4 regions of the Micromonospora sp. CPCC 205546 genome follow, and region 3 is predicted to be linked to each of the others. Evidence: riboswitches for the same ligand, from Rfam matches in the RefSeq annotation. Region 3 holds a riboswitch; each other region holds the start of a gene.
The links. A riboswitch is a leader RNA that binds a small molecule or an ion and turns the genes downstream of it on or off. The one in region 3 is predicted to bind cyclic di-AMP.
Positions count from the first base shown of each region.

Region 1 (3,182 bases), on a different contig from region 3:
TCTCGTGTTTTGCGCCGCGCCCTCGTGGCCCGGGGCGCGCCGGGGCCGGACTTCCGCCGTACCGGGGCTGCCGAACACATGAAATGCATATCACGCATATCTTGACGTACCTTGCGGTGCGTGTGACGGTGGTGGCAGCCCGCGTCCAGCGTCGGCCCGGGTGACCAGGCCGTTCATGTGCGGGAGCGTGGTGTCAGATGAGTCGTCCCGGATCGCCAGGCACTCAACCGGGCCCGGAGCGGGCGCTTCGGGCGTCGATCACGGGCGTCGCCCCGGCCGACGTCGGGGCCGTGTCCGTCGTTCCCGCGAGTCCCGGGCAGGCGCTCGCCGAGCTGCAAGCCGGCAACCGGCGGTTCGTGACCGGCGCCCCGCGCCACCCCAACCAGGACGCCGGGCACCGCGCCGCGGTCGCCGACGGGCAGCACCCCTTCGCGGTCATCGTCGGCTGCTCCGACTCCCGGCTCGCCGCCGAGATCATCTTCGACCGGGGCCTCGGTGACCTCTTCGTCGTCCGCACCGCCGGGCACACCATCGGCCCCGAGGTGCTGGGCAGCGTCGAGTACGCCGTCACGGTCCTGGGCACGCCGCTGGTGGTGGTGCTCGGGCACGACTCCTGCGGGGCCGTGCAGGCCGCACGCGCGGCGGACGCCACCGGCACCGCGCCGGTCGGGCACCTGTGCGCCGTGGTGGACGCCGTGGTGCCCAGCCTGCGCCGGGCCTCCGCCGAGGGCGTCGAGGACATCGACGGGATCGTCGACATCCACATCGCGTACACCGTCGAGGCGATGCTGGACCGCTCCGCCGTGCTCGCCGCGGCGGTGGCGGCCGGTCGGTGCGGGGTGGTCGGCATGTCGTACCGGCTGACCGCCGGCGAGGTGCGGACGGTGGCCGCGGAGCCCGCCCGTGCGGTCGACGAGCCGGAGCCGGCGGCCAGCGCCGCGCTCGCCTGATCCCGTACGACGACAGAGGGCCGCTCCCGCGTTCGGCGGGGCGGCCCTCTGTGTGCGTGTGGTCCCGGCTAGAGCAGTGACACGTGGACGTGGTCGGTGTGGTTCGACGGGCCGCTGTAGGAACTCCAGCCGGTCGCCGGGAACCAGATCTGCCGGTTCCAGATGACGTAGTAGATGCCGAGCCGGTCGGCGTTGCGGACCAGGAAGGCGGTCAGGTTGTTGCCGTACATGTAGGTGTCGTCGTTGTGCCAGGGGGAGAAGCCGCTGCGTTGCAGCGACCAGTCGCAGGCCCGGCCCTTCGGGTGCTCGTACGGCCCGCCGGGGCGGTAGCAGCCGACGAACCGGTTGAACCCGGCCCGCTTGACCTCCTTGTACATGTGCAGGGTGCGCGCGGTGATCCGGCCGGAGGTGGTGGGATCGGCCTCCGTGGCCGACAGCGGCTTCCAGTCGCCGTCAGCCGTGCGACCCGGTGCCATCCGGGCCACCGGCGAGGTGGCGACCACCTTGCCGCTGGTCAGCCCCCTGCCGCCCACCAGCGCGAGCGCCTTCTCCGCCTCGCGCTTGCCGCGGGCCATCTCGTTCGTCAGCTTCTGCTGCTCGCGGACCTCGGCGTCGAGCGCCAGCTTGGCCTGCTCGGCGCGGTCCTTGACCGCGTTCACCTCGGCGAGCTTCTTGGAGTTGACCAGGTTGAGCTCGTCGAGGGCGGCGGCGCGGCGGACGAACGAGTCGGGGCTGGCGGTGTCCAGCAGCATCGACACCGCGCCGATCCGCCCGGTCCGGTAGGACTGGGCGGCGATCTGGCTGACCTGCGGGGCCAGGGCGTTCAGCTCGGCCTGCGCCCGGTCGACCTCCAGGGCCAGTTCGAGCTGGCGCTTCTTGGACTTCGCCAGCTTCGCCTTGGCCTGCACGTAGGAGCGGTTCCGGGCCTCGATCAGGTCGTCGAGCAGCTTGGGCTCGTCGTCACCGTGCCCGGAGGGCTGGGGTGGGGTGGGCGCGGCCGCCGCCGGGAGGGGCCCGGCGAAGACCGCCAGGGCGGCGAACACGGCCACCACGGGCGTCAACCAGCGGCGTAGGGGTGCCGTCACAGTTTTCCCTTCCGTCGACCGCCGACCGGGTTAGCTGACGGGTTCGGGGCGGAAGTGGCCCCTACCGCTGTCGCGGATTCACCCCACGTACCTGGGTTCCCGGCTCGCCTGGTGGCGATTGGGCGGCGGCACCGCAGGCGCCGCTGCGCGCCTTCGGCGGTGACCGGCAGCGAGGTTACCCGAGAGCACTCCCGGGGATCTACGTCCCTAAGCCGACTAAATGCGTTATTTCGTAATGGCGGACGGTGATCAGTGACGCGTTTATCAGGCCGGACGTCCTGTCCGGTCACGTTGAGGAGTGTCACCATGCGGTGTCCGTGTCTCCGTTCCGGCCGGACCACCCGGGAGCGGCGGACGGCGTGTCGGCGGCGCGGGGCCCGCTGAGCGCCTCCAGCGCCTCGGTGCGGTCGGCCGCGGGTCGGGGCGCCGGCGCGGTCGGTGGCGCCCCGCGGTCGGTGGCGTCCCCGCCGCGTCGGCCGGCCGTGGTCACGAGGGCCGCCAGCCCGGTGGTCAGCGGCACGGCGGCGATCAGGCCCAGGGTGGCGACCGCGCTGCGGACGATCTCCTGGGCCAGGAACTCGGTGGTGAGCAGTTGGGTCACCGCCCGCGAGTCGGCGGTCAGCAGGAGCAGCACCGGCAGTGAGGCGCCGGCGTACGCCAGCACGATGGTGTTCACCGTCGAGGCGATGTGGGCCCGACCGACCCGGGTCGCCGCCCGGTAGAGCTGGACGCGGGACAGCCCCGGGTTGGCGTGCGCCAGCTCGGTGACGGTGGCCGCCTGGGTCACCGTGACGTCGTCGAGCACGCCGAGGGAGCCGATGATGATCCCGGCCAGCAGCAGCCCGTGCAGGTCGACGTCGGCCTGGTACATCGACAGCGTGGTGGCGTCCTCGCTGCCGAACCCGGTCAGGTGGGTCGCGGCGGTGGCGATCGTGCCGAGGACGCCGGTCAGCACCAGGCTGCCCAGCGTGCCGAGCACGGCGACCGAGGTCTGCGCGGTCACGCCGTGGGTCAGGTAGAGCACCACGAACATGATCAGGGCGGCGCCGACGACCGCGACCAGCAGCGGCGGGCTCCCGGCGCTGATGCCGGGCAGCACGAAGGTCAGCAGGATGGCGAAGCTCGCCGCCAGGCCGGCCAGCGCGGC
Region 1 covers NZ_JBAKHL010000005.1:104,941-108,122, reverse strand. Annotated here, with positions in the region: gene V6U77_RS04295 (carbonic anhydrase) at 198-950, shown strand; gene V6U77_RS04290 (coiled-coil domain-containing protein) at 1,019-2,035, opposite strand; cyclic di-AMP (ydaO/yuaA leader) riboswitch at 2,040-2,170, opposite strand; gene V6U77_RS04285 (YibE/F family protein) at 2,337-3,182, opposite strand, start outside.
Region 1: it holds a riboswitch for cyclic di-AMP, as region 3 does, so the genes downstream of both, V6U77_RS04290 (coiled-coil domain-containing protein) here and V6U77_RS02585 (C40 family peptidase) in region 3, are expected to answer to the same signal.

Region 2 (3,182 bases), on a different contig from region 3:
CCCGAGGAGAGCCGCTGGTGGTTCACGCAGATCTTCCCGCCCGTACGGTCGCTGGAGTTCTGGATGGGCGTGGCCGCCGCCGAGCTGATGCGGCGCGGCCGGTGGCGGGGGCCGGGTCTGCCGGTGGCCAGCCTGGTCTTCGTGGCCACCTGGGTCGTCGCGGCGCAGTGGGTGCGCGCCGAGTTGTGGGCGGCGCTGCTCTCGGTGGCGTACATCCTGGTCATCACCGCCGCCGCGGACGCGGACGTGCGCGGGCGACGCTCGCCGTGGCGTTCCCGGCCGATGGTCTGGCTCGGTGAGGTCTCCTTCGCCTTCTATCTGGTGCACGTGCTCGTGATGATCAGCGTGCTGCGCTTCACCGGGGACTGGGGAGTCGGGTTCAGCGGCTGGTGGGGGCTGACGGTGGTGCTCGGGTTCCTGCTGGTCAACCTGGCCCTCGCCGGGCTGGTGCACCGGTTCGTCGAGACTCCGCTGATGCGGCTGCTCACCCCGCGCCGGACGGCCGCGCCCCGCGCGATGGACGCCACCGTGGCCCCGGGGCAGCGTCGCGACGCGGTGCCGCGGCCCCGGACGGGCGACGACCGGGCCGAGCATCGGACCGAGTACGTCGACTCGCGTTGACGCCCCCGTACGAAAACGTCCGCGTCGGCGAGGGCGGGTCGGCCGAACGGACATGGTGACGCCGGTCACGCTGCGGGGAAAGCGTCATTCGGCGCGGCGGGGCCCATTTCCGCCCGGTGTCGCGTGGGCGTCTGCGCCGGGTCGTCCCGTTGCCGCCTCGAAGCTCCGCTGGATACCGTCGTCCCATTGAGTCGCGTCAGTGCCAGGGTGCCGCAAAACTGGGCCGCAGATCGATGTTTAAGCAGGTGGGAGTGGTTTGGCAGGCCGTGGACCGGCCAGTAATGTCGGCGCGTCCGGTGCGGTAACCGATCGCAAGAGGCGACGCCGCGCCGACCCGCCTAATCGTGAATACGAACCGGGGACCCAGTGCTTCATGGGGTGAATCCGTGGGCCCGCGGCCCGTGGTAGGGCGTTCTTCCCGCCCGAATCCGTCAGCTAACCCGGTCGGCGGCGTCGGAAGGAGCTCCATCCTCGTGCAGCACCCACCCGTCCCCCCGCTGTCCCGCCGTCTCCACGGCGCCGCGGTGCCCGTGCTCGTCCGCCCTCCGGCCACGAGCTGACCCACCGGTCACCGTCCGTCGCCCGGCCTGCCGGGCGCATCCCCTGAGTGGCCCACCGCCCGCCCGGACACCCGTCCGCGGGGCCGGTCCGCCCTGCCCTCGGCGCGGATCGACGGCCGCTCACCCCCGAGCCCGTGGAGGAAGAACCGTGAAGCACCACCTCAAGCGGCACCTGCGCCGCCTCACGTCCGAGCGCCCGTACCAGCTGGCGGTGGCGTCCGCCGCGGCGCTCGTGCTGGCGTCGGGCACGGGCGCGCTGCTGGCCGGGGCCGACGAGGCCCCCGCCGCCGCGCAGGCCCCGGTCGCCGCGTCCGAACCGCGCGACGACACCGCCGCCTCGCGCGGTCAGGCCCGGATCGCGACGGCCCCGTCCGCTGCCGTCCCATCCGCCGCCGTCCCGTCCACCGCCGCTCCGGCGGCCTCCAGCGCCGCCCCCTCGGCCAGGGCGTCCAGCGCCGCCCCCGACCCGGACCTGACCCGCAAGCCGGAGCGGCCGAAGCCTCCGGCCGCCAAGACCCTGGACTACGACTACCAGGCCCAGACCACCTTCTACAACTGCGGTCCGGCGGCCGTCCGGCACGCCCTCAGCGCGGCCGGCATCGCGCGCAGCCAGGACGCCCTCGGCGCCCAGCTGGGCACCGACCAGCTGGGCACCGACTCGGCCCAGGACACCACCCGCGTGTTGAACGCGGCGGTGCCGGGCGACCCGTACCGGACCCGGACGATCCCCGGCGGCGCCGCGACCCCGGCCCAGATGGACCGGCTGCAGGCCGACGTCGTCGCGGCCATCGGCGACGGGCGGGGCGTCGTGGTGAACGTCGCCGGCAGCGCGACGGACACCGCCGGCGGCTGGCACTCGTTCCCCGGCGGCCACTACATCGCCGTGGTCGGCTACAAGGACGAGGGCCGGCTGGTGAAGATCGCCGACTCGGCGAACCCGGCGAGCGCGTCGTACTGGATCAGCACCATCGCCCTGGCGAACTGGGCCGCGACCCGCGGCTACTCCGCCTGAGCGACGCGTCGGGCGCCGGCTCCCCCACCGGGGGGCCGGCGCCCGATGTCGTGTCCGGGTCACGTCCCTCGCTCGGGCGGCAACCGGGTGGCACACTGCGCCTCATGGTCGATGGATCGGGTGACCGGGACGGCCGGCGGGTGCTCCTGCTGCTGCACGGCATGGGCACGACCGGCGACGTGTGGCTGCCCTGGGCGCCGCTGCTGGAGCGTCGATGGGCGGGGCGGTGGCTGGCGCCGGACCTCGCCGGCCACGGCTGGTCGCCGCCGCTGCCGGAATACTCGTTCCCGGGGCTGGCCGCGCGGATCGCCGCCGGGCTGGCGGCGGAGGATCGGCTCGTCGTGCTGGGACACTCTCTCGGCGGGGTGGTCGGGCTGGCGCTGGCCGCCCGCGACGCCGGACTGCTCGTCGACGCCGTGGTCGGCATCGGCATCAAGGCCGTCTGGTCGCCGGCGGAGCTGGCGAAGGCGGGGGAGCTGGCGGCCCGGCCGGTGACCTGGTTCGCCAGCCGCGACGAGGCGGCCCGCCGCTACCTGCGGGTGGCCGGCCTGACCGGCCTCCTCGCCCCGGACCATCCCGTCGTGCAGGCCGGGCTGCGGCAGGCCGACGGGCGCTGGCGGCTGGCGATGGACCCGGCCGCGTTCGGCGTGGGGGCGCCGGACCTGCCCGCCCTGCTGGCGGCGACCGACGTGCCCGTGCTGCTGGCCCGCGGCGAGCGCGATCCCATGGTCACCGACGCGCAGCTCAAGGAGCTGGGCGTGCCGGTCGCCACCCTGCCCGGCCTCGGGCACAACGCCCACGTCGAGGCCCCCGAGGCGGTCCTGGACCTCGTCGACCCCTACCGCTGATCCGTCTGCCATCCCGGGGCCGCGCCGCGGGGGACGTGGCCGACGATCAAGAGCCGGCAGTCGCCGGTGCCTCGGGGCGCGCGGCGGGCACCTCCCCGTGCCCGGTCCCGCCCTGGTCCCGGACGCGTGGTGGCCGGATCG
Region 2 covers NZ_JBAKHL010000049.1:2,607-5,788, reverse strand. Annotated here, with positions in the region: gene V6U77_RS21415 (acyltransferase family protein) at 1-621, shown strand, start outside; cyclic di-AMP (ydaO/yuaA leader) riboswitch at 947-1,086, shown strand; gene V6U77_RS21410 (C39 family peptidase) at 1,330-2,193, shown strand; gene V6U77_RS21405 (alpha/beta fold hydrolase) at 2,298-3,041, shown strand; gene V6U77_RS21400 (MFS transporter) at 3,088-3,182, opposite strand, start outside.
Region 2: it holds a riboswitch for cyclic di-AMP, as region 3 does, so the genes downstream of both, V6U77_RS21410 (C39 family peptidase) here and V6U77_RS02585 (C40 family peptidase) in region 3, are expected to answer to the same signal.

Region 3 (3,182 bases):
CCGGCGGGAAGGAGTGCAGCGCGTAGCGGCCGTCGCGCTCCAGGTCGCGCCGCTTGGGCGAGTCGACGACGAAGCAGAAGAGCCCCTCGTCGGTGATCACCGGGGAGACCGGGTGCACCCGGGGCCCACCGTCGGCGCGGACGGTGGCCAGGTAGCCGAAGCCCGGCCCGTACTGCTGCATGAGAAGGCGGATCCCATCGGCGAGGCGGGGCTCGTCGGCGGCGAATTCGGACCAGGAAGCCATGCGGGCATTCTATCGAACAATTGTACGAACACGCACTCCGACACGCAGGTCACGCGCGTGGCTCGCTAAGGTGTGCGGATGCTGCTCTCCGACCGCGACCTGGCCCGCGAGATCGAGGCGGGAACGCTCGCGCTGGAGCCGTTCGAGCCGGCGCTGGTGCAGCCCTCCAGCATCGACGTACGCCTGGACAAGCTCTTCCGGGTCTTCAACAACCACCTCTACACCCACATCGACCCCGCCCAGCAGCAGGACGACCTGACGTCGATGGTCGAGGTGCCGGCGGGTGAGCCCTACGTGCTGCACCCCGGCGAGTTCGTGCTCGCCTCGACGCTGGAGGTCATCTCGCTCGGCGACCAGCTCGCCGGGCGGCTGGAGGGGAAGAGCTCACTGGGCCGCCTCGGCCTGCTCACCCACTCCACTGCGGGGTTCATCGACCCGGGCTTCTCCGGTCACGTCACCCTCGAACTCTCCAACGTGGCCAACCTGCCGATCACCCTCTGGCCGGGCATGAAGATCGGTCAGCTCTGCATCTTCCGGCTCTCGTCGCCGGCGCAGCACCCGTACGGCTCGGCCGTCTACGGCTCCCGTTACCAGGGGCAGCGCGGGCCGACCCCGAGCCGCTCCTGGCAGCACTGGCGCACCTGGCCGACGCGCTGACCCGCTCCCGGGCGTGAAGGAGGGCCCCGCCGTCGAAGGGCCCTCCTCGGCACCTCAGCCGGGCCGGCCGTAGCTGTGGATCGGGCCGTCGTCGACCTTCTTCATCCTGATCGGCACCCCGGCGCGGGAGGCGTGCACCACCCACCCCCCGCCGACGTACATGCCGACGTGGTGCAGGTCGCTGTAGTAGAAGACGAGGTCGCCCGGGCGCAGCTCGCCCCGGCTGACGGACGCGGTCGCCCGCCGCTGCTGCGCGGCGTTGTGCGGCAGCGAGACCCCGGCCTTCGCCCAGGCGGCGAGCATCAGGCCGGAGCAGTCGTACGAGTTCGGCCCCTCGGCGCCCCAGACGTAGGGCTTGCCGATCTGGGCGCAGGCGAACTTCACGGCGGTGCCGGCCCCGCCGCCGGGGTAGCTGGCCGGGCAGGGCGCGGGGCGCAGCGGCCCGCCACCGCCGTTGCCGTAGACCCGCAGCCGCAGCTTCTGCAACCGGTCGATCTCGGCGTTGATCTGCTTCTTCTTCGCCGCGAGCTGGGCCTCGGTGCGGCTGAGCTGGACGACCATCTCGTCCAGCGGCGCCTTCTTCGCGGCCAGCCGGTCGCGCAGCTCGGCGACCTGCCGCACGTCCTGCTGCTGGTGCTGGGCGAACCGGTCGAGCAGTTCGAGCTGCCCGAGCATCTCGCTCGGCGAGCGGCTGCCCAGCAGGGCGTTGACGGCGGAGACGTTCTCGCCCTTGTAGGCGCGGGCGGCCAGCGCGCCCACCTTCTCCATCGCCTGGTCGACCTGCTTCTCCAGCGGCCCGATCTGCGCGGCGAGCGCGTCGGCCTGCTTCCGCCTGGCGGCCAGGTCCTGCCGGGTGGCGTTGTGCCGTTCGATGATCGGCTCGAGCTTGTTCCAGTCCTCGTCGATCTGCCGCTCGATCTCGGCGACCGTCGGTTCGGCGTGGACCGCCGTGGCTCCGCCGGTCAGGACGACGGCGAACGCGGCGAGGGCGGCGAGGGCGGTGGTGCAGCGGTTCCAGCGTGGGCGCGGCGCAGCCGTCGTCGGGTCGGCGAGGGCCGACCGGTCCGACGGTGGCCGCGGGGCATGGTGTGCCACCGGGCTCAGTACTCCTTCTTCCGTACCGCCTACCGGGTTAGCTGACGGGTTCGGGCGGGAAGGGACGCCCTACCGCAGGGACTGCGGATTCACCCCGGGGTACCTGGGTCCCCGGCTCGCTCGCGAGCGACTCGGCGGTGTCGGACCGTCACCGCCCTGGTTGGACGGATTGTCACCGGCCGACGAATGACCAGAGTAGAGACGACCGTTATCTATCCGCAACCCTGGGCGCGGTGACACTCCGTACTCATCCACGTCGGGCGGATCCGCAACCCGGGCAACGAAGATTTCCTTCCTCGTGAAGTGTCTGACGGAAAGGTATTGACCAGAGGCGGCGAACGGGGCGAAGGTGACCCCACCTTTGCCCGCCCGAACTGGGGGTCTGATGCACCTGTCAGCGACATCGAGGAGCAGACGCGTCCTGCTGGCCGCCGCCGTGGCCGCCGCCCTGGCGGCGACGCCGCTCACCGCCGCAGGACCCGCCGCCGCAGCAGCGTCGGCGACCGACCGGCAGCAGCAGTACGCCGCCGCCGCGGCCGAGTACGGCGTGCCGGAGAGCGTCCTGCTCGGGGTCTCCTACCTGCAGTCCCGCTGGGACACCAACGCCGGCACGCCGAGCACCAGCGGCGGCTACGGACCGATGCACCTCACCGACGCCGAGCACGTCGCCGCCCTCTCCGGCGGCACCCACCACGACGAGGGCACCGAGGACCCGCGCGGCGACGACTCCCGCCCGTCCCTGGCCGAGGCCCACGAGCCGCCGGCCACCGCGCCGCCGGCCGAGGCCGCGCTGCGGACCGTCGACGCCGCCGCCGAACTGACGGGTGCCAGCGAGGAGTCGCTGCGGACGGACGTCGCGGCGAACATCCGGGGCGGCGCGGCGCTGCTGGCCGCGTACCAGAAGGAGATCGGCGCCCCCGTCGGCGCCGGCACCGACCCGGCGGCCTGGTACGGCGCGGTGGCCCGGTACTCCGGCGCGGACAGCGCCGACGCCGCGGCGGCCTTCGCCAACGAGGTGTACGCCACCATCGCCACCGGCGACAGCCGGCTGACCGACGACGGGCAGCGGGTCACGCTGGCCGGCAGCGCGGTCCAGCCGCAACGCTCCTGGCTCGACCGGCTGCGCCTGCGCAAGCTCACCCGGCCCGACGGGCTGGAGTGCCCGAGCGACATCTCCTGCGAGTGG
Region 3 covers NZ_JBAKHL010000004.1:120,469-123,650, reverse strand. Annotated here, with positions in the region: gene V6U77_RS02595 (pyridoxamine 5'-phosphate oxidase family protein) at 1-244, opposite strand, end outside; gene dcd (dCTP deaminase) at 323-901, shown strand; gene V6U77_RS02585 (C40 family peptidase) at 956-1,996, opposite strand; cyclic di-AMP (ydaO/yuaA leader) riboswitch at 2,009-2,143, opposite strand; gene V6U77_RS02580 (N-acetylmuramoyl-L-alanine amidase) at 2,382-3,182, shown strand, end outside.

Region 4 (3,182 bases), on a different contig from region 3:
CATGAGCTGACCGTAGTGGGGGCGTGGCCCGGACGTCCGGACTCCGGGCGGGATCGGCGCGGCGTTGCCAGGGCGCCCCCGCATGCGCGACGATCGGGCGACCATCGGCGGTGGGGAGACGCGTGCTCAGGCGGAGTTCCTTCAGCTACACCGTGCAGGCGCGCTGCTCCGTGGCGGAGGCGGCGGCACTGCTCGCCGACCCCGCCCGCCAGGTGGGCCTGCATCCGCTGATCGTCCGGGTCCGTCGGGTGCGGCCCCGCCCCGGCGCGCGGGCCAGCTACGACATCACCGATCGACTGGCCGCCGGGCCGTTACGCCTGCCGCTCACCTACCGGGCCGACGTCCTCGTCGACGAGCCCGACGAGATCGTCACCGTGGCCCGGCAGCGGCCCGCCACGACGGTGCGCAACCGCACCCGGCTGCGGGCGGAGCCCGACGGCGTGGTCCACATCGACGTGGAGATCACCCTCGCCGCGCCCGCGCCGCTCTTCGGCTACGCGTTCCGCCAGGCCCGCGCCGCCCACCTCGGGCTGGCCGCGCGCCTCGCCGAGGCCCTCGACACGCCTGCGCCCGAGCCGCCGGCGGGCTGACCGCCCGGGACGGGCGCGGCGTCCCGGCCGGGCGAGCGTAGCCACGCCCCGGTGACCCGCGAGCTGCGGGGCACCGGGGCGCGGGCGTCAGTAGACCGACAGGTGCACGTGGTTGGTGTGGTCGCTGGACGGGTCGCCGTTGGCGCCGCTGTACGACTTCCACCCGCTGCTCGGCAGCCAGATCTGCCGGTACCAGATCACGTAGAGCACCGCGAGCCGGTCGGCGTTGCGCACGTAGTACGCCGCCAGGTTGTTGCCGTACGTCCGGTCGCCGCCGGTGGCGTCGCCGCCGAAGCCGCCCTTCTGGGCCGCGAAGTCGCAGGCGCGGCCCTTCGGGTGCTCGCCGGAGCCGCCGGGGCGGTAGCAGGAGACGTAGCGGGTGAAGCCCGCCGCCTTGGCCTGGTTGAGCGCGTGCAGGGTGCGCGGCGTGATGCAGCCGTTGGCGGGGGTGGGGTCGTTGACGCTGCACGACTCGCGCGGCCAGGAGCCGTCGGAGTTGCGCGGCGCCGCCTTCGCCGTCTTGTTCGAGGTGCCACCCGGCGAGCCACCCCCGCCCGAGGACTGCTGCCGCTGCTTCTGGTTGGCGACCGTCAGCGCCCGTTCGGCCTGCTCCTTGCGCTTGGCCATCACGGTGACCTGCTTACGCTGCTCCCGGATCTCGCCGTCCAGGGCGAGCTTGGTGCGGACGGCCTCGTCCCGGGTCTGCTGGAGTTCCCGCAGGGCCCGGTCCTCGTTGGCGGCCACCGCGTCGAGGGCGGCGGCGCGGTCCATGAAGCCGTCCGGCGAGTTGCTGTTGAGCAGGGCGGACGCCACGCTGAGCCGCCCGGTGCGGTAGGCGGCTCCCGCGATCTCGCCGACCTTGGCGGTGCGCGCGTCCAGCTCCACCTCGGTCGTCTTGAGCTGCGCGGTGAGCTGCCGCTGCCGCTTGGCCGACGTGTCGAGGGCCCGCTTGGCGTCGAGGTAGCCCTTGCTGGCGGCCTCGAGTTGGGCCCGCAGCGCGGGGGTGCCACCCTCCTCGTCCTGGCCGGGAGCCGCGGCGAGCAGGCCGGCGCGGGTGGCGGCCGCCGCCGGGGCGGCGGTGGCCGGAGCCACGGCGGCGCCGAGGGCGAGCATCGTGGCGATCAGGGCCGCCGTTCGGGCGGCACGTCGTCGTACAGGTGCCATCACTGGCATACACGCGTCCTTCCGTCAGCCGCCGACCGGGTTAGCTGACGGGTTCGGGACGGAAGATCCCTACCGCTGACGCGGATGCACCCCACGAACATGGTTCCCCGGTTCGCCCCGGCGGGCGATTAGGCGGCGGCCACCGCCGGCACCGGTGGGTGCCGCCTGGCGGAGGCCGAGGCTGAGCCTACCGGTGCCGGTGTGACTGCTGCACCGCAGGTGACGCACGGTGCATGTCTATTAACCGTCAAATCCGGCATAAGGTAACAATACTCTCCCAGATTTAAGGTTGTCCTCATTACCACTCGACTGCCCCGCAGGCCCCGGGCGACGCTCCGGGCTCGATCTGCAACGTGGCGTGCTCGATCTGGAAGTCCTCGTGCAGCGCGGCCCGGGCGGCGCCCAGCACCGCGCCGACCTCCGCGTCGGGCGTCATGGTCAGGTGCGCCGAGGCGACCTCCATCCCGGAGGTGAGGGTCCAGACGTGCAGGTCGTGCACCTCGGCGACGCCGGGCACCGCGGCCAGCCGGTCGTGCACGGCCGTGACCTGGAGGTGTTCCGGCGCGGCCTGCACCAGGATGCGCAGCGCCGCCCGCCCGAGTCGCCAGGTGCGCGGCAGGATGAACACCCCGATCCCGACCGCCACCAGCGGGTCCGCCCACCACCAGCCGGTGGTGACGATCAGCAGCGCCGCCCCGATCACGCCGAGTGAGCCCAGCAGGTCGCCGAGCACCTCCAGGTAGGCGCCGTGGACGTTGATGCTCTCCTTCGCCCCCGAGCGCAGCAGGGCGAACGCGCCGACGTTGGCGAGCAGGCCGAGCACGGCGACCACCAGCATGGGGCCGGCCAGCACCTCGGGCGGGTCGCCGAAGCGGCGTACGGCCTCGATCACGACGTAGACCGCGACGCCGGAGAGCAGCGCGGCGTTGGCCAGCGCGGCCAGCACCTCCAGCCGGTAGAGGCCGAAGGTGCGCTGCGGGTCGGTGCCCGCGCGCCGGGTGGCGGCGATCGCCGCGAGGGCCATGCCGATGCCGAGCACGTCGGTGAACATGTGCCCGGCGTCGCTGAGCAGGGCCAGCGAGCCCGTGCGGAAGGCCGCCACCGCCTCCACCACCATCAGGCCGGCGAGCAGCCCGAACGCCGCCCAGAGTCGGCCCCGGTGGCGGTGCGCGGCGTTCGCGACCGATCCGTGATGGTGGTCATGACCTGCGCCCACGCGCCCACCCTCCGTCAGGCGTCCGGATCCGCGTCGAATCTATGCTCACATCGCAATGTGTGCAAGTGATGTGGCGTCAGCCGATCGGGTCGACGGTGGTCAACCGCTGGGTGGCCCGGGACAACGCCACGTAGAGCGTCCGCACCCCCGACCCCGGGTCGGCCCGGATCTCGCTCGGGGCGACGAGGACGACCCCGTCGTACTCCATGCCC
Region 4 covers NZ_JBAKHL010000017.1:66,563-69,744, forward strand. Annotated here, with positions in the region: gene V6U77_RS11600 (SRPBCC family protein) at 123-590, shown strand; gene V6U77_RS11605 (coiled-coil domain-containing protein) at 678-1,754, opposite strand; cyclic di-AMP (ydaO/yuaA leader) riboswitch at 1,768-1,899, opposite strand; gene V6U77_RS11610 (cation diffusion facilitator family transporter) at 2,053-2,970, opposite strand; gene V6U77_RS11615 (HelD family protein) at 3,047-3,182, opposite strand, start outside.
Region 4: it holds a riboswitch for cyclic di-AMP, as region 3 does, so the genes downstream of both, V6U77_RS11605 (coiled-coil domain-containing protein) here and V6U77_RS02585 (C40 family peptidase) in region 3, are expected to answer to the same signal.